3 regions of the Actinospica robiniae DSM 44927 genome follow, and region 2 is predicted to be linked to each of the others. Evidence: riboswitches for the same ligand, from Rfam matches in the RefSeq annotation. Region 2 holds a riboswitch; each other region holds the start of a gene.
The links. A riboswitch is a leader RNA that binds a small molecule or an ion and turns the genes downstream of it on or off. The one in region 2 is predicted to bind cyclic di-AMP.
Positions count from the first base shown of each region.

Region 1: linked by a shared signal. The riboswitch ahead of ACTRO_RS34550 (hypothetical protein) and the one ahead of ACTRO_RS38630 (LysM peptidoglycan-binding domain-containing protein) in region 2 are both predicted to bind cyclic di-AMP.
Region 3: linked by a shared signal. The riboswitch ahead of ACTRO_RS44615 (hypothetical protein) and the one ahead of ACTRO_RS38630 (LysM peptidoglycan-binding domain-containing protein) in region 2 are both predicted to bind cyclic di-AMP.

Region 1 is NZ_KI632511.1:7,986,385-7,993,792, reverse strand. It holds gene ACTRO_RS34580 (NfeD family protein) at 1-38, opposite strand, end outside; gene ACTRO_RS34575 (ABC transporter ATP-binding protein) at 153-935, opposite strand; gene serB (phosphoserine phosphatase SerB) at 983-2,218, shown strand; gene ACTRO_RS34565 (hypothetical protein) at 2,270-2,452, opposite strand; gene ACTRO_RS34560 (MarR family winged helix-turn-helix transcriptional regulator) at 2,542-3,006, opposite strand; cyclic di-AMP (ydaO/yuaA leader) riboswitch at 3,195-3,344, shown strand; gene ACTRO_RS34555 (hypothetical protein) at 3,389-3,724, opposite strand; gene ACTRO_RS34550 (hypothetical protein) at 3,735-4,163, shown strand; cyclic di-AMP (ydaO/yuaA leader) riboswitch at 4,362-4,582, shown strand; gene ACTRO_RS44335 (hypothetical protein) at 4,592-5,497, shown strand; gene ACTRO_RS34540 (phosphate ABC transporter ATP-binding protein) at 5,615-6,451, opposite strand; gene ACTRO_RS34535 (class E sortase) at 6,464-7,408, opposite strand, start outside.
Region 2 is NZ_KI632511.1:8,975,124-8,982,531, forward strand. It holds gene ACTRO_RS38605 (PrpF domain-containing protein) at 1-754, shown strand, start outside; gene ACTRO_RS38610 (catechol 2,3-dioxygenase) at 769-1,731, shown strand; gene ACTRO_RS38615 (transketolase family protein) at 1,845-2,750, opposite strand; gene ACTRO_RS38620 (transketolase) at 2,807-3,460, opposite strand; gene soxR (redox-sensitive transcriptional activator SoxR) at 3,595-4,074, shown strand; cyclic di-AMP (ydaO/yuaA leader) riboswitch at 4,411-4,562, shown strand; gene ACTRO_RS38630 (LysM peptidoglycan-binding domain-containing protein) at 4,571-5,479, shown strand; gene wecB (non-hydrolyzing UDP-N-acetylglucosamine 2-epimerase) at 5,832-6,965, shown strand; gene ACTRO_RS44535 (GGDEF domain-containing protein) at 6,973-7,408, opposite strand, start outside.
Region 3 is NZ_KI632511.1:9,387,665-9,395,072, reverse strand. It holds gene ACTRO_RS40340 (IPT/TIG domain-containing protein) at 1-922, opposite strand, end outside; gene ACTRO_RS40335 (hypothetical protein) at 936-1,295, shown strand; gene ACTRO_RS44625 (chromosomal replication initiator protein DnaA) at 1,652-2,686, shown strand; gene ACTRO_RS44620 (carbohydrate binding domain-containing protein) at 2,895-4,484, shown strand; cyclic di-AMP (ydaO/yuaA leader) riboswitch at 4,865-5,084, shown strand; gene ACTRO_RS44615 (hypothetical protein) at 5,094-5,822, shown strand; gene ACTRO_RS40315 (aldo/keto reductase) at 5,917-6,900, shown strand; gene ACTRO_RS40310 (glucose-6-phosphate dehydrogenase) at 6,970-7,408, opposite strand, start outside.

The sequences.
Region 1 (7,408 bases), 990 kb from region 2:
CACCATTCCCAGCTGTGCAGCGTGGCCACCGACCCCATGCCGCCATGGTAGCCGGTGGTTGACGCCCCGTCAGCAGCCTTCGGGCATCCCGCCCCGGCCCGCCACCGGCCGGGCGGCCGGAGTCATGTCAAGGTGCGCATCCGCGCGGCGGCTCACAGCCCGCGGGCGTAGTAGCGGCCTTCGTACGTCTGCACGTGCAGCGGGATGCCGTAGGTGGCGCTGAGGTTCTCCGAGGTCAGGGTGAGCTCGGAGGGCCCGGAGGCGACGATCGAACCGCCGCGCAGCAGCATCGCGTGGGTGAAGCCCGGCGGGATCTCCTCCACGTGGTGGGTCACCAGCACGGTCACCGGCGAGGCCGGATCGGCCGCGTGGTTGGCCAGCCGGCGCACCAGGTCCTCGCGGCCGCCGAGGTCGAGGCCGGAGGCCGGCTCGTCGAGCAGCAGCAGCTCCGGGTCGGTCATCAGGGCCCTGGCGACCAGGGCGCGCTTGCGCTCGCCGCTGGAGAGGGTGCCGAAGGTGCGCTCGGCGAAGCCCTCGAGGCCCCACCAGGAGAGCAGGTCCTCGGCCCGGCCGGTGTCGGCGTCCTCGTAGTCCTCGCGGAAGCGCGCCATCTTGCCGTACGCGGCGGTGAGCACCACGTCGCGCACCTTCTCCCGGCCGGGGATGCGCCCGTCCAGCGAGGCCGAGCTCAGGCCGATCCGGGTGCGCAGCTCGAACACGTCGATCTTGCCGAGTGCGCCGCCGAGCACGGTCGCGCTGCCCGCGGTCGGATGCATCTGCGCCGCGATGATCTGCAGCAGGGTCGTCTTGCCGGCGCCGTTGGGTCCGAGTAGGACCCACCGTTCCCCGTCGGCGATTCGCCAATCGATCCCGGCGAGCAGCTTCTTGCCGTCCCGCACCACCGTCACGTCGACCAGATCAAGCACGTCCGTCATGTGGCCAAACTTACCTGGCCGCGGCCCCGCTTCGGTACCTTGGCCCGGTGGAACAAGAGGTGACGCGCCACGGGCGCACGCTGCGGGTCCTGGTGTTCGGCGCGGATCGGCCCGGAGTGACCGCGTCGTTGTTCGCTGTGATCGAGGAGCACGGATCGGGCGGAAGCGACATAGAGGTCAGCGACGTGGAGCAGATCGTGCTGCGCGGCCGGCTGGTCCTGGGCGTGTTGCTCACCGCCCCGCCGGCCTGGGACGACACCGAGCTGCGGATTGCGCTGCACCGCTGGGGGGCGGAGTGGAAGCTGGGCGTGGAGGTCAAGGAGGGGGTCGGGGACAACCAGCCGCGCGGGGTCGGGCGCAGCCGGGTGACCGTGCTCGGTTCCCCGCTCAGCCCGTCCGCGATGGGCCGGATGGCCCGGGCGCTGGCGGACGCGGGCGGCAACATCGACCGGATCGTGCGGCTGGCGAAGTACCCGGTGACCGCGATCGAGCTGGACGTGTCCGGGGTGGACCCGCTGGAGCTGCGGCGCCGGCTGGCCCCGGAGGCCGCGGCCTGCGGCGCGGACGTCGCGGTGCAGCGCGCCGGGCTCGCCCGCCGGGCCAAGCACCTGGTGGTGATGGACGTGGACTCCACGCTGATCCAGGACGAGGTGATCGAGCTGCTCGCCGAGCACGCCGGCTGCCTCGACGAGGTGGCCCGGGTGACGGCCGAGGCGATGCGCGGGGAGATGGACTTCGCCGCCTCGCTGCGGGCGAGGGTGGCGCTGCTCGAGGGGCTGCCCGAGGAGGTCTTCGCCAAGGTGCGCGGGCAGGTGCGCTACACCCCCGGCGCCCGCACCCTGGTGCGCACGCTCAAGCGGCTCGGCTACCAGGTCGCGATCGTCTCCGGCGGCTTCACCCAGATCACCGACCTGCTCGCGGCCGATCTCGAGCTGGACTACGCGGCCGCGAACACGCTCGAGGTGGTGGACGGCCGGCTGACCGGCAAGGTGGTGGGCCCGATCGTGGACCGGCCCGGCAAGGCCGCCGCGCTGCGCCGGTTCGCCTCGGCGGCCGGCGTGCCGCTGAGCGAGACGGTCGCCATCGGCGACGGGGCGAACGACCTGGACATGCTGGCCGCGGCCGGACTCGGGGTGGCGTTCAACGCCAAGCCGGTGGTGCGCGAGCAGGCGGACACGGCGGTGAACGTGCCGTTCCTGGACACGATCCTGTTCCTGCTGGGCATTCCCGGCGAGGAGATCGCGGAGCTGACGGAGGCCGGCCAGGTCAAGGCGCCGCAGTAGGCCGATCCGGGCCGGCGGGGCATCGGGCCGGCGGCCGGCCCGGCGGCGCGGTCAGCCGTGGTGCGAGGCCCAGATCGCCAGGAGCGTCAGCGCGCCGAACATGACCAGCATGGCCACGCTGACGTAGAGCGCCTGCTTGTGGCCGGCGGCACGGGTGGTCTCGCGCCACTCGCGCGGCGGCCACTCCTCGACGGGTTCCTCGGCGCCGGCCGCGTTCTGTTCCTGCACGTCCATGCCGCCATCCTGCCACCGGTTCCCGGCCGGGGCGTGGCCGGGGTGGCCGACGGCGCGGCGCGGGCGCGCCACGGCGCGCCGGCGGCGTATCAGGACTCTCGTTCGGCCAGGTGCTCGAGCACCGGCAGCGCCCGGCGCAGCACGTCCAGCTCGACCGGGCCGAGCTGGGCGATGCCCGCGGCCAGCACGGCCGAGCGCTCGGTGCGCAGCGCCTCGAGGAAGCCGCGGCCCTGGTCGGTGATGCTCAGCAGGTAGGAGCGCCCGTCCTGCGGGTCCCCGGCCCGGTGCAGCAGCCCGGCCTCGACCAGCCCGGCCACGGTGCGGGTCATCGAGGGCGCGGCCACCCGCTCCCGGGCGGCGAGCTCGCCGAGCCGGATCGGCCCGAGCTTCTCCACCGCGACCAGCGCCGAGGTCTGGGAGAACGTCAGATCTCCGGCGGTGTGCTGGACCATGCGCCGGTGCAGCCGGCCGATGGCCACGCGCAGCCGGGCGATCTCCTGGGGGTCGGCCTGGCTCTGGCCGCGGTCCGGGGCTCCGGTCGGTTCGGCGTTCACGACACCCAGGTTAACGGGCGGTGGCGCACGGCCGCGGCCCGACCTGCCGCCGGATCGCGCGCCGGTAAGGCGTATCTCACGCCGAGTCAAAGCAGTGGCAAGGCTGAGACGAAACGGTGACATGGGGCCGTTCGATCTGTTAGGTTCTGGGGCCAACACATCCGGCGGATGTCGCGACCGTGCGACACCGGATGTGACCGCCGAGTCCACGCGAGTGGAGCCGGGGACCCACTTCGGTGCTCCCCGCCGCGGGGTGAATCGCTCCGGAACCGGAGCGTAGGGCGTCTCTTTCCGCCCGAACCCGTCAGCTAACCCGGTAGGCGGACGAGGGAGAGGGCCGTAAGCGGACCGTGGGCAGTCACAGCAAGTCGAAGCACGGGAGTCAGAGTCCGATCACTCGCTCCGACCCGAACGGGTCGTGGATGCGCAAGTACCCGGCGATCACGGTCGCGGCCCTGGCGGGCACGGTGGTCGGCGGACCGGGCGGCGTGGCGGCGGCGATGGCGCTGGGCGAGGCGTCCCCGGCGACCACTCCCAATCCGGCCATGGCGGACCTGGTGCCGGCCCAGCAGGCGAGCAGCGCGCCGACCGCGGTCGCCTCGCCCAGCGTCAGCGCGTCCAGCGTGAAGACCTCGGCCAGCGCGAGCGCCTCCGCTTCGGCCAGCGCGACGCCGACCCACACCAAGACCAGCCCGTACGCCTCAGTGTCCTGGGGCACCCTGGAGCCGGTGGCCTTCTACGGAACGCAGAACACGTTCACCCCGAGCGCGGACCAGTGGGAGAACGCGAAGACGATAGTCGCGACGGTGGAAAAGCGCGGGATGCACGCGTACGCCGCCGTGGTGGCCGTGGCCACCGCGATCCAGGAGTCGCGGCTGATCAACCTGACCACCGCCACCAACGCGGACTCGCTCGGCCTCTTCCAGCAGCGTCCCTCGCAGGGCTGGGGCACCACCTCCCAGCTGACCACCCCGACGTACGCGGCCAACGCCTTCCTCGCCGCGCTCGACAAGGACGCGCCGGACTACATGAGCATCTACCTGTGGGAGGCGGCCCAGGACGTGCAGCGCTCCGGGTATCCGACCGCCTACGCACAGTGGCAGTCGCAGGCCACGACCATGGTCTACGACATCATGAACGGCAAGGCCCCGGCCTGACCGACGGCCCGGATTCGCCCGTCGGCACTCGGTTTTCTCGGCAGAGCGTGACTCTTCAGTCACGCTCTGCCGTATTTTGGGCGATTTGTGACAACTGCCGGAAACGCCGCTATGGTCGATGTTGTACATCCGGCCGACGCCGTGGAATCCGAACCGCGCACCGGACGTACCCGCCGAGTCCGACAGGGCGGAGCAGCGGTCACCGAACCGCCGCATCCGTTCCCGGAGCCGGGGACCCAATCTCCGTGGCGCACCGTGCGCCCGGTCCCCCGGGGTGAATCGGCCCTCACATCAGACGAAACTCACGGACGGCGACCCTAGCCGTGCGCTGAGTGACGCCTCGATCGGGGCCGTAGGGCGCAAACTCACCTTCCGCCCGAACCCGTCAGCTAACCCGGTAGGCGGCCGAAGGAGAGGCTTCGTTCATCGTGTCTTCGAACACCCCCCGTGCGTTCACGCGCGACCTGATCTCCCGTATCCCCTTCCGTACCGCCTACCAGAGCGGCAGCTCCGCCCTGGCCAAGGGCTACCAGTCCGGTAGCGCCGCGGTCGCCAAGGGCTACCAGTCCGGTAGTGCCGCGGCCACTAAGGGCTACCAGTCCGGTAGCGCCATGGTCGAGAAGCACAAGCCCGCCGCGACCAAGCGCTTCCCCGCCGCGGCCCTGGCCGTCGCCGCCGTCGGCGTCGCGATCGTGCCGCTGGCCACCTCCGGCGCGGGCGACGCGCAGGCCGCCGCCGCGACCAGCCCGGCCGCCGTGACCTCCACCGTCCAGCCCGGCGCGACCGCCTCGAAGGCGGCCCAGGCTCCGGCGCAGGCCCCGGCGCAGACCGAGACGCAGAGCAGCACGCGGTCCTCGACCGAGTCGACCAAGACGACGCCGTCGAACCCCTACGCGAGCGTCTCGATGGGGGACATATCCCCGACGTCGGAGCAGGGCTCCCAGAGCCACATCAGCCTGACCTCCGCGCAGTGGGAGAACGCCACCACGATCGTGCACGCGGCCGAGAACATGAACCTCTCGCCGTACGCGTCGACCATCGCCGTGGCCACCGCCATGCAGGAGTCGAAGCTGCACAACCTGAACGTAGCGGTCGACCACGACTCGCTGGGCCTGTTCCAGCAGCGTCCGTCCACCGGCTGGGGCTCGCCGTCCGAGCTGACCACGCCGACGTACGCGGCCAAGGCGTTCCTCAAGAGCCTGCCGTCGAACTACCAGGACATGTCGCTGCACACCGCCGCTCAGGACGTCCAGCGCTCCTTCAACGGCTCGCTGTACTCGCAGTGGCAGGACCAGGCCAAGCACATCGTGTACACGATCATGCACTCTTCGTGATCAGTTGACGATTGCTTCCGAGCCGCACAGCGCCGTGCGCGCAGCCTCCCCGGGTCCGTCCGACGTCGGACGGACCCGGGGAGGCCTTTTTCGTGCGCCGGGCAGCCCGGCGCGGGCTCAGCCGAAGCGGCCGTGGATGTAGTCGGCGGTGCGCGGGTCGGCCGGGTCGCCGAAGATCCGCTCGGTCGGGCCGGCCTCGACCACGCGGCCGGGCTGGTCCTCCCCGGCCAGGAAGAACGCGCAGTTGCGGCTGACCCGGGCCGCCTGCTGCATGTTGTGCGTCACGATGACGATGGTGACCTGGCCGTCGAGCTCGGCGATCGTCTCCTCGATCCGCCTGGTCGAGGTCGGGTCCAGCGCCGAGCACGGCTCGTCCATCAACAGCACGTCCGGGGCCACGGCGAGGGACCGGGCGATGCACAGCCGCTGCTGCTGACCGCCGGACAGGGCGCCTCCCGGGGTGCGCAGGCGCCGCTGCACCTCGTTCCACAGCCCGGCCCGCCGCAGCGCGTCCTCGACCACCGCGTCCCGGTCCCCGACCTTGATCCCGGCCAGCTTGAGGCCGCTGGCCACGTTCTCGTAGATCGTCATGGCCGGGAACGGGTTGGGCTTCTGGAACACCATTCCAATGCGTTTGCGCACGTCGGCGGGCCGGGCAGCCCGGTCGTAGACGTCCTCGCCGCCGAGAAGGACCTCCCCGGCCAGCGCGGCGCCGCGCACCATCTCGTGCATCCGGTTGAGAACCCGCAGGTAGGTGGACTTTCCGCAGCCCGAGGGGCCGATCAGCGCGGTGACCCGGCCGGGTTCCATGCTCAGCGACACCCGCTCGAGCACCTTGTGGTCGCCGAACCAGGCCGAGACCGCGCGGGTCTCGAGTCCGGCCGGGGCCGGGCCCTCGGCGAAGGCCGGTGCGGGCGCGGGGGCCGGCAGCGCCGTCTCATTCAGAGTGCTCATTCTCCCCATTCCTCAGTAGAGGTTCGGCAACAGCAGCGAGAGGTTCTCGTACACGGCCCACGCCAGCGCGAACGCCGCCGGCGCCGCGCACAGCAGAGCGGGCCAGCGCGACCAGCGGCGGGCCGCGAAGACGCCGCCGAGCAGCACCAGGACCAGCGCTTGGGCCCAGAACACGGCCGGCACGACGGCGTCGGCGTCTCCGGCGAGCGCGTACTCCCGCGGCGCGGTCGCGGGCCGGGACGGGGGTGTCGGCTGCGCGGCCGAGGAGAGATCCGCGCTGACCTCGACCGTGCTGTTCCGGCTCGGGAAGATCGCGCTGTCGGCGGTCTCGAGCACCAGCCGGTTCGGCGTCGGATCGGGTGGAGGCACCGCGTTCGTACCGAAGGATTCGACCGTGTACGTCGAGGTCCCCTGCCCGGTCGTCACCGTGATTTTGTCGCCGCGTTGCAGCCGCATCAGATGCGCGAACGGATCGCCGTAGGTGAGCACCCGCCCGTAGACGACGCTCACCCCGGCCTGTCCCGGCAGCACGCTCGAGCGCAGGTGCCCGGGACCGTGCGTCAGATCCCCGGAACCGGTGCCCTCGACGACGACGAGGTCGGAGATACCGAGGCTCGGGATGGCCAGGATCGCCACCGGCGCTCCGTCGGCGGTGGCCCCGGTCGGCGCCGTGGCCTGCCCGAGTTCTCCCGCGAAGGTCTTGTACAGCACGCTCTGCGCACGCTGCTCGCTGAGCCCGGACAGGCCGTAGAGGTACACGAAGAAACCGAGCACCAGCAGGGCGAACCCGGAAAGTACGAGCCCTGCGACCAGCACCGCCGGGCGCCGCACCGGAGTGCGTTCGGGGCGCGGCCGCCGAGACGGGCGGGGCCGGGCGGGCGGCCGCGGCGCCTTGACCCGCCGCGCTTCTGGCACGGCCTGGTCCGGGACGCCGGGCTCGGGCCCGGCCTCGGATTC
Region 2 (7,408 bases):
GCTCGCCGGGGTCGGCCCGTTCGCCGTCGAGCGAGGGCTCGTGCCGGCCGCGGCGGAGCGCACCTCCGTGCGCATCCACCTCGTCAACACCGGCGAGTCGGCCACCGCGACCTTCGCCACCCCCGATGGCGCGGTCGACTACGCCGAGCCGGTGCTGCTCTCCTTTGCCGCACCCGAGGGCAAGCCGCTGCTGCCCACCGGCCGCGTACGCGACGAGATCGACGGGTTCCGCGTGACCTGCGTCGACAACGGCATGCCGACGGTGGTGCTGGTGGCGGCCGACCTCGGCGTCAGCGGCTACGAGACGCCGGCCGAGCTCGAGGCGGACGAACGCGTCGCCGAGCGGATCCGGCGGATCCGGGCCGGCGCCCTGGACCGGATGGGCCTGGGCGACGCGCCGTCGCTGCCGAAGATCACCCTGCTCGCGCCCGCCCGCGACGGCGGCACCGTCAGCACGCGCACCTTCATCCCGGTGCGCTGCCACGAGGCCATCGGCGTGCTCGGGGCCGTCAGCGTCGCCACGGCGCTGCTGCTGCCCGGGGCCGTCGGCGCCGACCTCGCCGGCCCGGTGGAACCAGGCCGACCCCTGCGGCTCGAACATCCGACCGGCGCGGTGGACGTGTCGGTCGAACTGGATCCCGGCGCGCCCGCAGACCGCCCGCGCACCCGCCGAGCCGGCCTGGTGCGCACAGCCCGCAAGCTGTTCGAGGGCACCGTCCACCCCCGGCCGTCGCAGCACACTGCCAGCAACTGAAGGAAAACCCCGCCATGACCACCCCCTCGCCCTTCCACGAGATCGCGCACCTCGGCCACGTCGAACTGCTCACCCCGCAACCCGAGGCGAGCCTGCGGTTCTTCACCGAGATCATGGGCCTGCGCGAGTGCGCCCGCGACGGCGACTCGGTCTACCTGCGCACCTTCGACGACTACGAACACCACAGCCTGATCCTCACCGCGTGCGCGACCTCCGGCATCCGCCGCACCGCGCTGCGCACCTGGAGCGCCGAGGCGCTCGAACGGCGCGCGGCCGCGATCGAGGCGGCCGGCCGCGGCATCGGCTGGCGCGAGGGCGGGCACGGCATCGGCCGCACCTACGCGTTCCGCGACCCGGACGGCCACGAGTTCGAGCTCTACTGGGAATCCGAGCACTACCGGGCGCCCGAGGCCTCCCGTCCGGCGCTCAAGAACCAGGCCGAGGCCAAGCCCGCCTACGGCGTCGGCGTGCGGCGCCTCGACCACGTCAACTACCTCGCCGCCGACGTCGCGGCGAACGGGCGCTTCCAGCGCGACGTGCTCGGCGCGCGCACCACCGAGCAGATCCAGCTGAACGACGGCCGGATCGCGGCGCAGTGGCACCACTTCGGCAACAAGTCCTACGACCTGGTCTATACCGAGGACTGGACCGGGAGCGAGGGGCGGCTGCACCACATCGCCTTCGCCACCGACACCCGCGAGGAGATCCTGCGGGCCGCCGACGTCTTCCTGGACGCCGGCGTGTTCATCGAGACCGGCCCGCACAAGCACGCGATCCAGCAGACCTTCTTCCTGTACGTCTACGAGCCCGGCGGCAACCGGATCGAGCTGTGCAACCCGGTCTCCCGGCTGCTGCTGGCGCCCGACTGGAAGACGGTGACCTGGACCGAGGCCGAGCGGGCCAAGGGTCAGGCCTGGGGGCTGAAGACGATCGAGTCCTTCCACACCCACGGCACCCCGCCGGTCCAGGTCGACTGAGCCGGCCGACTGAGCCGACTGAACGCGCCGGGCATCCGGCGCGTATATATAGTCGCGACACCGGCGCGCCTCGGGCAGGGGTGCGCCGGTGTCCTCGTGTCGGGGCGGGTTCTTCAGCCCAGGAATGCTCCGATCCGCTGCCGCAGCGAGGCCGGGTCGAGGCCGTGCGCCACGGCGTGCTCGGCCGGCGTCCCGTAGCGGCGCAGTTCCTGCCGCGCCACGCCGAGGCCGAGCACCCGGTGCGGCGTGTCCAGCAGCGCCTCGTCCACGGCGTGGCTCGACGTGCCGGCCAGGTACGGCTCGACCAGCACCACGTCGGCCGTCGTGGCGCGTGCCACCGCCGAACGCAGGCTCTCGACGTCGAACGGTCGGACGGTCGCGGCGTACAGCACGGTGACGTCGAGGTCTGCGACGGCCTCGAGCACCGGGTCGAGCAGCGGCCCGACGGCCACCACGACCCCCGAAGCGTCGTCCGATCCGCGCTTGACCACGGCCATCCGGCCCGGTTCGACCGGCCGCGGCGCGCGGTTGGTCTCGCCGGACAGCCGCAGGTAGACGCGTCCCGTCCCGGCCGCGGCGTCGCGCAGCAGGACCTCCGTCTCGTCCGGGTGGCCGGGGACGTGCACGGTCCAGCCCTCCAGGGTGTCGAGCAGCGCGACGTCGGCCGGCGACTGGTGGGTGCGCCCCATGTACGCCATGTCGTAGGACGCGCCGTAGCTGACCAGCACCGCGCCCACGTCCTGGTGGCCGAGGTCCAGCTTGACCTGCTCGAACGGGCGCTCGATGAGGAACGAGGGGAAGGTGTGCGCGATCGGGCGCAGGCCGGCCAGGGCCAGCCCGCCGGCCACCCCGACGAGCAGCTGCTCCCTGATCCCGACGTTCAGCACCCGGTCCGGGTGCTTGGCCTTGGCCGGGTCGAACTGTGTGGCGGTGATGTCGGCCAGCACGACGGCGAGCCCGGGGTCGGCGTCGAGCAGGGCGGTGGTGGTGCTGACGAAGCGCTCCCGCATGGTGTCCACGATCGGTTCTCCAGTTTGTCAGTGTGCGAATAAAGTGGTAGAGGTATCGGGTGGTACTACGCGTCCTTGGGTTCGACCACCGCGATCACCGCGCGCGGGCGGCCGGGGTGGGGTGCGGTGAAGGCGGCCTCCAGCGCGTCGTGGTCCCGGCCGCTCACGGTCACGGTGGACCAGCCCTCGCGCTCGAACCGGGTGGCGATGCCGCCGGACCACCCGTGCGTGGCCGACTGGTTGTCGATGACGACGGCGGTCAGTCTCTCCAGGCCCACGGCCCCGGCGTAGGCGATGGCCTCGTGGTTCGAGCCCTCGTCGAGTTCCGCGTCGCCGAGCAGCGTGACCACGCGCTGCGTGGCCAGTCCGCGCGCCCGCAGTCCCAGCGCCGTGCCCACGGCCAGCCCGAGCCCGTGCCCGAGCGAGCCGCTGCCGATCTCCACGCCGGGCACCAGCACCCGGTCCGGGTGGTGGCCGAGCGGGGAGTCGAAGGAGCCGAAGCTCCGCAGCCACTCCTCGGGGATGAAGCCGAGCGCGGCCAGCACGGCGTAGTAGGCCACCGGGCCGTGGCCCTTCGAGAGCAGGAAGCGGTCGCGCAGCGGGTTGTCCGGGTCGCCCGGGTCCAGTCCCTTGAGCACGCGGGTGTAGAGCACCCACAGCACGTCGAGGGTGGAGGTCGCCGCCGGCCCGTGCTTCTCGTCGCCGGTCATCAGCGCCATCAGCCGGCGCGGCTCGTCGAGCCGGGCGCCGGAGCCGATCGCGTCCGCGATCGCAGTGTTCGAGTTCGTGTTCTCCATGCCCCCAAGCCTGCAACTTCAAGTCAGCTTGAAGTCAAGCGATAGGATCCGCGTTCATGCCCGTGCTGGAATCGCGCCTGACCATCGGCGAACTCGCCCGCCGCGCCGGGGTGGCCACCTCCGCGCTGCGCTACTACGAGCAGGTCGGGCTGATCGTCTCCGAGCGCACCGCCGGCGGCCAGCGCCGCTACGCCAGGGCCATGCTCCGGCGGGTCGCCTTCATCCGGGCCGCGCAGCAGGTGGGCCTGACCCTGGACGAGGTGGGCGCGTCGCTCGCCCGCCTCCCGGCCGAGCGCGCGCCGAACAAGGCCGACTGGAACTCCGTCTCGCACACCTGGGTGGCCCGGATCGACGACCGCATCGCAGAGCTCGAAGGGCTGCGGGACCGGCTCACCGGCTGCGTCGGCTGCGGCTGCCTCTCCCTGCGCACCTGCCGCCTCTACAACCCGGGCGACACCGCCGCCACCCACGGCGCCGGCGCCCGGTGGCTGCTCGGCGACACCCCGCCGGACGGGGCCGGGATCGCCGCCGAGTAGCCGGTGCGGCACTTTACGTCATTAGGTGAATGACTAAGCCGTTTTCCTCACCTTCCGCATCGACCGCGTCACTATTCTGATGTACGCAGCGTAGTTCAATGGTCGCGCTGTGTCTGAAAAATACTGCACGGGACGCGATGATAACGTCACTCCGCGTGATCGACGCTGCGTATCCGGTTATCGAAATGCCATCTGACCTGGCCGTTCGCACGGTATGCCACGAAATCATAGCGCTTCGTGTCGTTACCTGTTTTTCTCGCCAAATGGTCATTTGCCCGGTTTGCATGTGCTTAAGTTGATCCAGGCGTTGCTGAACAGCCAAGGAAATCCATGGCGGCAGCGCCTCCGCCGAATCCGTTGCGGAGCGTAGAACTCCGCGGAGCCGGGGACCCATGTCCCCCGGGGTGAATCCGTGCCCACGGCACGGTAGGGCGACCTCTTACGCCCGAACCCGTCAGCTAACCCGGCAGGCGGCCTGAAGAGGAAGAGCGAAGTCTTGACGTTCCACCGTCTGTCCCTGTCCGCCCCTGCCCGCAAGCGTGTCCGGACCGTCACCCTGAGTGCCGCCGTGATCGCCGGCGTGGCGATGCCGACGCTGGCCCAGGCTGCGACGATCGGTTCGACCCACACTCCGACGCAGCAGACCGCGCAGGCCGCCTCCGGCACCACGGCCACCGCGACCAACGTGTCCGACTCGACCCCCACCTCGAGCGACACCACCCGCTACACCGTCGTCGCCGGCGACACCCTGTTCGGCATAGCCAAGAGCAAGCTCGGTAACGGCGACGACTACCACAAGCTCTGGAACCTGAACAAGGACCGCACCGAGTCCGACGGCGCCAAGTTCACCAACGAGGACCTCATCCAGATCGGCTGGACCATCCTGGTCCCGTCCGGCAGCGCGTCCTCCACCTCGAGCGACTCCGCGACCACCGCCACCACCTCCTCGTCGGCGGGTTCGGACCAGTCCTCGACCGGCTCCAGCGCCTCGAGCAACTCGTCCGCCAAGGCGTCTTCGAGCACCAGCTCGTCCTCGAGCACGGACTCGACCACCACCTACGCGGACAACCTGGACGGCTGGATCAACCAGGCCATCTCGATCCTGAACGCGCACGGCTACTCGGTGTCCTACAACGCGATCTACCAGACCGCGATGAACGAGTCCTCCGGCAACCCGAGCGCCGAGAACGGCTGGGACTCCAACGCCGCCGCCGGCACCCCGTCGATCGGCCTCATGCAGATGATCCAGCCGACCTTCGACGCCTACGCGCTCTCCGGCTACAACGACATCTACAACCCGGTCGACAACATCATCTCCGCGGTCATCTACGCGCAGGCCACCTACGGCGGCCTGGACAACGTCGTCGCCGCCCGCTGCGGCGGTTCGTGCTGGTACGGCTACTAAGCCGACCAGTCCGGCTTGACCTGACACCGGCCGCACCGGCCCGACCGCACCCGCGACGCTCCCCGAGCGCCGCGGGTGCGGTCTTTCGCGTGCGCGCTCACTCCGGCGGCCGATTCCTCACATGATTCAGTGATCACAATTGCGCTCGCCGGACGGGCTGACGCGGCCAGGTTGGCCCGGCCGGCGGCCTCCGCGTGCGAGTATGCGGGCGAAACCCGAAGCAGGGCCTCGTCGCCACAAGGCCCGTCCCGCGGCCGCGTCCCGTGCGCGGCCGCGGGTTGCCCGCGGACGCCGCGCTCGCCGGCCTGCGTCCGCTCCCCGCACCCGCACCGCCGCGTCCGACGGAGAGGCCGTGTACGATCCCTGCGCATCCATCCTCAACGGCTCGGTCGCCTTCGTCCTCGGCACCCGGCGCGAGATCGTCAAACTCGCCCCGCTGACCGGACTGTTCGCCGACGCCGCCCGGGTCATCCACACCGGCCAGCACTACGACGCGCGCCTGGACGAGGTCTTCTTCACCGACTGCGGCATGCGCCGGCCCGACGTCACCCTCGGCGTGGGCGGGATGTCCCGGGCCGGGCAGGTGGCGGCGGCGGTGGCGAACCTGGACACGCTCTTCGCCGCCGCGCGGCCGGCCGCCGTGGTGGTCCAGGGCGACACCAACTCCGCGCTGGCCGGGGCACTGGCCGCGAACGCCTACGGCATCCCGCTGGTGCACGTGGAGGCCGGGCTGCGCAGCCACGACCGGCGGATGCCGGAGGAGAACAACCGAACCCTGATCGACCACGTCTCCGACCTGTTGTGCGCCCCCACCCGCGGCAACGTGGAGAACCTGGTGGCCGAACGGCTCGACCCGCAGCTGGTCGAGCTGACCGGGAACACCGTGGTCGAGGCGCTGCGCCAGTCCCTGCCCGGACCCGAGGCGCGGGCCAAGGTGCTGGCCGAGGTGGGTGTGCAGGCCGGCCGGTACGTGCTCGCCACCATCCACCGCCCGGAGAACACCGACGACCCGCGCGTGCTCGGCGCGATCGTCGCCGAGCTCGAGGCGATCGGCGCGGCCGGGCGGCCGGTGCTCTTCCCGGTGCACCCGCGCACCCGGGCCGCCCTGACCCGGGTCACCGGCGGGCGGCTGGCCGAGGGGCTCTCCGCCTGCGACCCGCTCGGCTACCGCGAGTTCCTCGCCCTGGTGGCCGAATGCGCGCTGGTGGTCTCCGACTCCGGCGGTATCCAGGAGGAGACGACCGTGCTCGGCCGCCCGCTCGTGCTGGTGCGCCGCAGCACCGAACGGCCCGAGGCCCTGGCCGACTTCGCGTGCCTGGCCGAACCCGGCCCGGCGATCAGCCTCGCCGCCTTCACCCTGCTGGCCGACGTCGAGTCCGTCCACGCCCGGCTCAGTGTGCTGCCTTCGCCGTTCGGCGACGGCCGGGCCTCCTTCCGGATCAGGGACGCGATGTTCCGGCGGGTGCCCGGATTGGGCGCGCGCTGACGGCCCGTCAATCCGCCGGCGCCCCAAGGCCGGGCGTGTAGAGCGCGATCCGGTCGCGGCCGTTGCGCTTGGCCGCGTAGAGGGCGTGGTCGGCGTTGGTGAGCAGGCCTGACACGCCGAGCTTGGAGCCGGGCGCGAGCTCGGCGACGCCGACACTGACGGTGATCCGGTGCGGCCATCCGGCGGAATCCGTCGCGATCCGGCCGCGCAGCTGATCGGCTCGCACCGCGGCGTCGGCCAGCTCGCAGTCCACCATCAGCGCGGTGAACTCCTCGCCGCCGTGGCGCGCGGTGACGTCGCCCTCGCGCGTCTCGCGCTCCAGCAGCCTGGCCAGCCGGCGCAACGCCTCGTCGCCGGCGTCGTGCCCGGCCGTGTCGTTGAGCCGTTTGAACCGGTCGATGTCGATCATCAGCAGGCACAGCGCGGCCCCGCGCCGGCCGTGC
Region 3 (7,408 bases), 410 kb from region 2:
GCTTCTCGTCCGCGGCGACGAAGCCCACGGCGAAGTCGTACGGCGCCAGCGGATCCTGGTTCTCGACGTAGTAGTAGGTGCCCGGCGTCAGCGCGCAGAAGGGCCCGGAGTTGGTGCACGCGGTGGCGCCGGCGCTCGTGTAGAGCGTGCCGGAGACCCCGCCGAGACTCCAATCGCCGGCGGCGTACACCTGGTACTCGTCGGCCGTCTTGACGGTCAGCGTGCGGCACTCGTCCGCGGAGGAGTCGTCGGGGGCGACGCCGTAGGCGAGCTGCGACGCGGCGGCACAGCCGACCGGATCGGTCAGGTCGTTGAGGGAGAGCCCGAAGGTGAACGCGGTGCCCTGGTTGTTGCCGGTCAGGGCGCGGTAGGGTCCGATGCCGCTCAGGACGCAGGTGCCGTAGCCGTTGAAGCAGACCTGCGCGCCGGTGGCGTCGTAGATGCCCAGCGGCGTCGAGAGGTACGAGGTGGCGCCGTTGCCGAAGTCGATGGCGACGGTGTGTCCGCTGGTCATGTCCAGCGTGAAGCAGGCGCCTGCGGCACCCGCGGCGACCGACCCCTCGACCGGAGCGCTCGCGAACGACGGGTCGAGGGCCGTACACGTCGAGTCGGACAGCAGCGCCAGGTACGAGACCGTGTAATCAGAACCCTGGTTCGTCACCGCGAGGGTGTACGTGCCGGAAGCACTGGTCGCGCACTGCGGGTTCTGACCGAACGACGGCGCGACACAGCTGACGGCCGCGCCGCTCGGATCGGTGAGCGTGAAGGGAAGCTCGGCCCCGTCGGTGGAAGCGACGCCGACGACGAGCAGGTCGGCGCTCTCGCTCTCGTCGATCGTGAAGGTGTCCGTGCCGGATGCCGACGGACTGTCGCAGGGATCGACGACGTCGGGTGAGATCGCCCCTGAACAGGTGTCCGGCACCGCGGTGTGTGCGATGGCCGATTTGACCGAGGCGGCCCGCGCGGAACGCTCCGTCGTCGCCGAGACCTTGACGGACTTTCCGGCCGACGGAGCGCTCGGCCGCGTCTGCGGCCGCGTCGCGGCCTTTGCCAGTCCGGCGTTGGTGGGCTTGGGCGCAGCCTGCTGCGAAGCAGGGGAAATGGAAGGGGAATTCGTTTCCTGTTTGCCGATTGTTTTCTCGACCGCCGTCGAAGGCGAAGACGCGACGTCGGCCGAGGCCGGCACGGCCGAAAGGACGAGAGCCGCGGCGACGGCTGCGACCAGTGCGAACGCGCGGAATCGTGGTGGTTTTGGTGGGTGGACAGGCTGGAACATGCCTTTGATCCCTCCCTAAAGAATCAGCGTCCGCATCCCGTAAATCTCACGCGGGCGCTGCAGGCAGGCGCATCCTAGCAGTCATGAAATTTTAAGGCGCGAATTTTTTCAGCCCGAAAGATCGCCGAATGATTCGGCGATCATTACCGGCGAGATCTCGCCGGCATCGTCGCCCTCTGCGACTGCGGGCGGGAGAGCAGGAGACCGTCGGGCACATGCCGACGGGTGCCGCGTCGCGATCGCGGCTCGGCGCAACGGGTTCTCCGCTCGGCGGATGCGCGGTCCGAGCCCTCGACAACGCGTTGTTTCATACTCGATGATAGTCGGCGAAGACAGGCACACCACCGTGATCGAGACGAACGGGGCAACGCGGCGATGACCGAGCCATCTTGGGGAAACCCCTCTGAACCGCTTCAGCAGCCGGGCCAGTCCCAAGGCGGCTGGCCTCAGCAGCAGCCGCCGCAGCAGCCGCCGAATCAGGGCTATTACGCGCAGCCGGAGCAGCAGGGCCAGCAGTCGTGGCCCGGGCAGCCGGATCCGAACGCGTCGCAGCAGCAGCCGCCTTACGGGGCGCCGCCGCAGCAGCCGTCCTACGGGGGCTATCCGGACCAGGGCGGGTACTCCGGGCAGCAGCCCACCACGCCCTACCTCGAGCGCGACCCGTACCAGGAGCTGTCCGCGTCCAACCTCGATCAGAGCGGTTACCCGCAGCAATCCGGTTATGGGCAGCAGCAGCCCGACTACGGGCAACAGCAGCAGCCCGGCTACCCGGCGGGCGCCGCCGGCTACGCGCAGCCGGGCGGCTGGCCGCAGCCCGGCGCCTATCCGGCGCAGCGTTCCAACGGCGTCGCGCTGGCCGGCGCCATCTGCTGCTTCATACCCGTGGTCGGCCTGGTCCTCTCGATCATCGGCCGGGCTCGGGCGTCCGCGCTCGGCGGCGCGGGGAAGGTCGCGGGAAACGTCGGCATCGCGCTCTCGCTGGTGTTCACCGGCGGCGCCGCGTTCGGCATCTACAAGATCGGCAACTCCACCGCCGCGGACGCGGCCTGCATCTCGGCGGAGTCGGACTCGGCGCAGCTCGTCTCGACCCTGTCGGCCGACGAGCAGGGCCTGCAGGATGCCGAGAGCAGCGGCGACTCGACGCAGCTGACCACCGCCGGGGACAAGTTCATCAGCGACATGCGCAGCCTGCAGCAGAAGCTCACCGGCGACGAGGCCAAGGCGACGCACGACAACGTCCGCCTGGCGATCAAGAAGTTCGACACCGACCTCGACACCTTCCTGACCGGCCTGCAGCAGTTGTTGCACGGCGACTCGTCCGGCGAGGCCTCGGCGGACGCGGCCGGCCAGCGGCTGGAGAGCGACGGCGACGCCCTCGACAACCTCTGCGGCAACGTCGGCAACGGCTGAGGCCGGGCGCGCGAGACGACCCGGCAGGATCGGGGATCCGACCGGCGGCGAGAGCCGCCGGCCGCCAAAATGGTCTAGACCCCTTGACGGCGCGTCGGCTGGTGCCGCATCGTGACTGCGGACATCGTCGGGTGCTGTGACCCGGCGCGCAGGCGGCGCGTGCTCGGCGGAGCACGGCCGCGGGCCATCGAGGGGAGATGAACCCGTCGTGAACCGACGTCGCAGGGTCCGCATCTACGGCACCGGCACGCTGGGCGCGGCCACGCTGGCCGGGCTGCTGCTCGCGGCCGGCGGATGGGCGCTGGCACCCACGACCGCCGACGCCGCCGCCGCGAACCTGCTCGCCGACCCGGGCCTGGAGACCGGCACGCTCACGCCGTGGAGCTGCGACGCCGGCACCGGTTCGGTGGTGGGCTCGCCGGTGCACGCCGGGGCCCACGCGCTGGCCGGCGCGGCCACCGGCTCCGACGACGCGCAGTGCACTCAGACCGTCGCGGTGCAGCCGAACACCCAGTACACGCTCTCGGCCTATGTCGAGGGCGACTACGTGTACCTCGGCGCGACCGGCTACTCCGACGCCTGGACCCCGGCCGCAGCCGGTTGGAGCCAGCTGTCCACCACGTTCACCACCGGCGCGACCACGACCTCAGTGTCCGTATACGTCCACGGCTGGTACGGCGAGGGCACGTACGACGCCGACGACTTCAGCCTGACCGCGGCCGGCGGCGGCACCGGAACGTCGGCTTCGGCCTCTGCGTCGGCATCAGCTTCCGCGTCGGCGTCTCCTTCGAACTCTGCGTCACCCTCGGTATCCGCGTCGGCAAGCGCGTCGGCGAGTGCGAGCGCGAGTCCCAGCGCCTCCGCGACGGCAACCGGCACGACCGGCGCGGGCGGCACCGTCGTGCAGGTCTCCACCGCCAGCCAGCTCTCGTCCGCGCTGAACAAGGCCGTGCCGGGCGAGACCATTCAGCTCGCCGCCGGAACCTATACCGGCGAGTTCAGCCCGAGCATCAGCGGTACCGCCGCCGCGCCGATCACGCTCACCGGCCCCGTCACCGCGATCCTGGCCGGCTACAACACCAGCAGCGGTTACGCGGTGCACCTGAAGGCGAGCTACTGGGTCCTGTCCGGCTTCAGCGTGACGAGCGCGCAGAAGGGCGTCGTCCTCGACGGCGCCGACCACGACGTCCTCAACGGCCTGCACGTGAGCAACATCGGCGACGAGGGCATCCACCTGCGGGCCTTCAGCAGCGACGACACGGTCGAGAACTCCACCGTCAGCAACACCGGCCAGTACCAGGCCGGATACGGCGAAGGCATCTACCTCGGCAGCGCGCAGAGCAACTGGGGCACCTACAGCGGCGGCCAGCCGGACACCTCGAACGACAACCTGATCCTGAACAACACCCTCGGCCCGGGCATCACCGCCGAGAACATCGACGCCAAGGAAGGCACCACCGGCAGCACGATCGAGGGCAACTCGTTCAACGCCACCGGCGAGGCGGGTGCCAACTCGGCCGTGGCCTGGGTCGACGTCAAGGGCAACGACTACACCGTGACCGGCAACACCGGCGTCGACGCCTACCAGCAGGGCATCCTGGTCGAGCAGCTCTACACCGGCTTCGGCTGCGGCAACGTCTTCGCGCACAACAACCTGAACCTCGGCAGCGCGATCGGCTACGGCTTCGACGTGAAGGACCAGACCGCCTGCGCGGCCGATCCCAACATCGTGTACGCCTCCAACACCGTCACCGGGGGCGCCGGCGCCAGCACCATTCCGATAACCGCAGGCGGGTGAACCCAGAGTAATCGCCTACAATCGGAAAGCGACCATACGGGAGTATGGTCGCTTTCCGCGTTTATGGAATTGCGGAGAATAGCGGCGGGTGGTCGTTGTTACGCTTGGCTATGGGTATTTCACGGAATGCGGTGAAAGGCGTCAGGTCGGGCGTTCGTGCAGGTGGGGCGCTGGTTCCGAGGTGTTTCGCGGGCTTTGCGGGTGGGTTTTTCCTGACCTCGGGTGATGGCGTCATTACGGGCGGTTGAGTTTCCGCCGGAATTTGGACATACCGGGCATCTCGGGTAATGTTCTTGTCGTGGCCCGGTCCACGCCGTGAAAACAAGTTCCGGCACCGGGCACCCGCCGAGTCCGATACCCGGGCGGCGCCGCGGTCGACGAAGCTCCCGCAGCGCGAACCCGATCGGAGCCGGGGACCCAATGAGTACCAGGCACTCAACCGTGCCGGTCCCCCGGGGTGAATCGGCCCCCTCTTCACCAACGACGCCCACGACGTGCTTATGCGTCCGTGTCTTCGTCGCCCGGTGTGGGGGCTGTAGGGCGAACTCCCCTTCCGCCCGAACCCGTCAGCTAACCCGGTAGGCGGCCGAAGGAGAGGCTCTAGAACTCGTGCTGAAGAACCGCATGTCCACCTCCGCGTTCCGCACCTTCATCTCCAGCCCGCGCCGCTACCCCGCCGCCGCGCTCGCCCTGGCCGCCGTCGGCGTCGGCGTCGCCCCGCTGACCGCCTCCGCCGCCACCGCCCCGGCCAAGCCCGCCACCGCCCACGTCGCCCCCGCGAGCGTCAAGGCCACCGCGAGCACCGCCAAGGCCACCGCCGCCAGCACCACCAAGACCACCACCAAGACCACCACCCCGGCGAAGACCACCGCCAAGGCCGCGACCCCGACCAGCCTGTTCGCCGGCTCCACCACCGCGACCCTCGAGCCCACCGGCACCGTCGGAAGCCAGTCGCACATCACCCTGGACTCCGACCAGTGGTCCAACGCCACCTCCATCGTCAAGGCCGCCGAGGACATGCACCTGTCCCCCTACGCCGCGACCATCGCCGTTGCCACCTCGATGCAGGAATCCAAGCTCCAGAACCTCAACGTCGCGGTCGACCACGACTCCCTCGGCCTGTTCCAGCAGCGCCCCTCCTGCGGCTGGGGCACCCCGAGCCAGCTCAACGACCCGACCTACGCGGCCAAGGCGTTCCTGAAGAACCTGCCGTCGGGCTACCAGAGCATGTCCCTGCACCGCGCCGCCCAGGACGTCCAGGACTCCTTCAACGGCTCCCTGTACTCGCAGTGGGAAGACCAGGCCGCCCACATCGTCTCCACCATCGTCAACCACTGATAACCAAAGCCAGCACCACACACAGCACACGACGAACCCCTCCCGGACACACCGGGAGGGGTTTCGCCATGCCTTAGGCGATACGGTGTGGCTCATGGAACGCATCCTCCTCGGCGGTCTCGAGGTCTCGGCGCAGGGCCTCGGGTGTATGGGCATGAGCGAGTTCTACGGCCCGGGCGACTGGGACGAGTCGATCGCCACCATCCACCGCGCCATCGATCTCGGCGTCACCCTTCTGGACACCGCGGACATCTACGGGTCCGGGCACAACGAGGTGCTCGTCGGCCGCGCCCTCCACGACCGGCGGGACCGGGTCCAGCTGGCCACCAAGTTCGGCATCGACCGCACCGGCGGTGACAGCGCCCGCACCGTGCGCGGCGATGCCGGGTACGTCAGGCGCAGCGCGGAGAGTTCTTTGCTGCGCCTCGGGATCGACGTCATCGACCTGTACTACGTCCACCGTCCGCCGATGAACGTCGAGGTCGAGGAGACCATCGGCGCGATGGCCGAGCTGGTGCGCGAGGGCAAGGTGCGCCGGCTCGGCGTCTCGGAGTTCTCCGCCGAGCAGCTGCGCCGGGCCCACGCCGTGCACCCGATCAGCGCGGTCCAGTCCGAGTACTCGCTGTGGAGCCGGACCGAGGTCGAGGCGCTCGCGCCGACGATGGCCGAGCTCGGCATCGGGCTGGTGGCCTACTCGCCGCTCGGCCGCGGCTTCCTGACCGGCACGGTCGAGACCGGGCAGCTGGCCGCCGGGGACTTCCGCTCGAGCAACCCGCGCTTCGCCGGCGACGCCGGGCAGGCCAACCGCGCGATCGCGGACGCGGTGCGCGCGGTGGCCGACCGGCTCGGGGCGACGGCGGCGCAGGTCGCGCTGGCCTGGGTGTACGCGCAGGCCGAGCGGCTCGGCGTGACGGTGGTGCCGATCCCGGGCACCAAGCGGGTCAAGTGGCTGGAGCAGAACGCCGCGGCCCTCGACGTGCGGCTCGATGCGCAGGCCCTGGCCGACCTCGAGCCGCTCGGCGCGCAGGTGGTCGGCGAGCGCTACGGCTCGGTCCCGACGCCGCCCCCGGCCGAATAGCAGGGGCCGGATACAGCGAGGCCGGGCCCTGCCGCCGGTGCGGCGGCGGGGCCCGGCCTCGCTGTCGTCTTACACCTCGTCAGGCATCCACGGCTTGTGCCACTTCACGTGGCTGCGCGTCAGCTTCTCCACGGCCTCGACCGGCCCCCAGCTGCCGCGCTCGTAGACGTGCACCGGCGGCGGGGCGTCGATCAGCGGCTGGACGATGCGCCAGGACTCCTCGACGCTGTCCTCGCGGGCGTAGAGCTGTGCGTCGCCGATCAGGGCGCTGTGCAGCAGCCGCTCGTAGGGCTCGAGCGGTTCGCCGAGCTCGCGGGCGAAGCTGGCGTCGAGGGTGAGCGGCGACCAGTCCGCGCTCTGGTCGGCCTTGGCCGTTATGGCCATGCGCAGGCCCGGCTCCGGGTCGATCCGCAGCACGATCTGGTTGGCCTCGGCCTGGCCGGCCTTGGGCAGGAAGGCGAGGCTCGGCGTGCGCTTGAGGTGCAGCCGCACCTCGGTCACCCGCTCG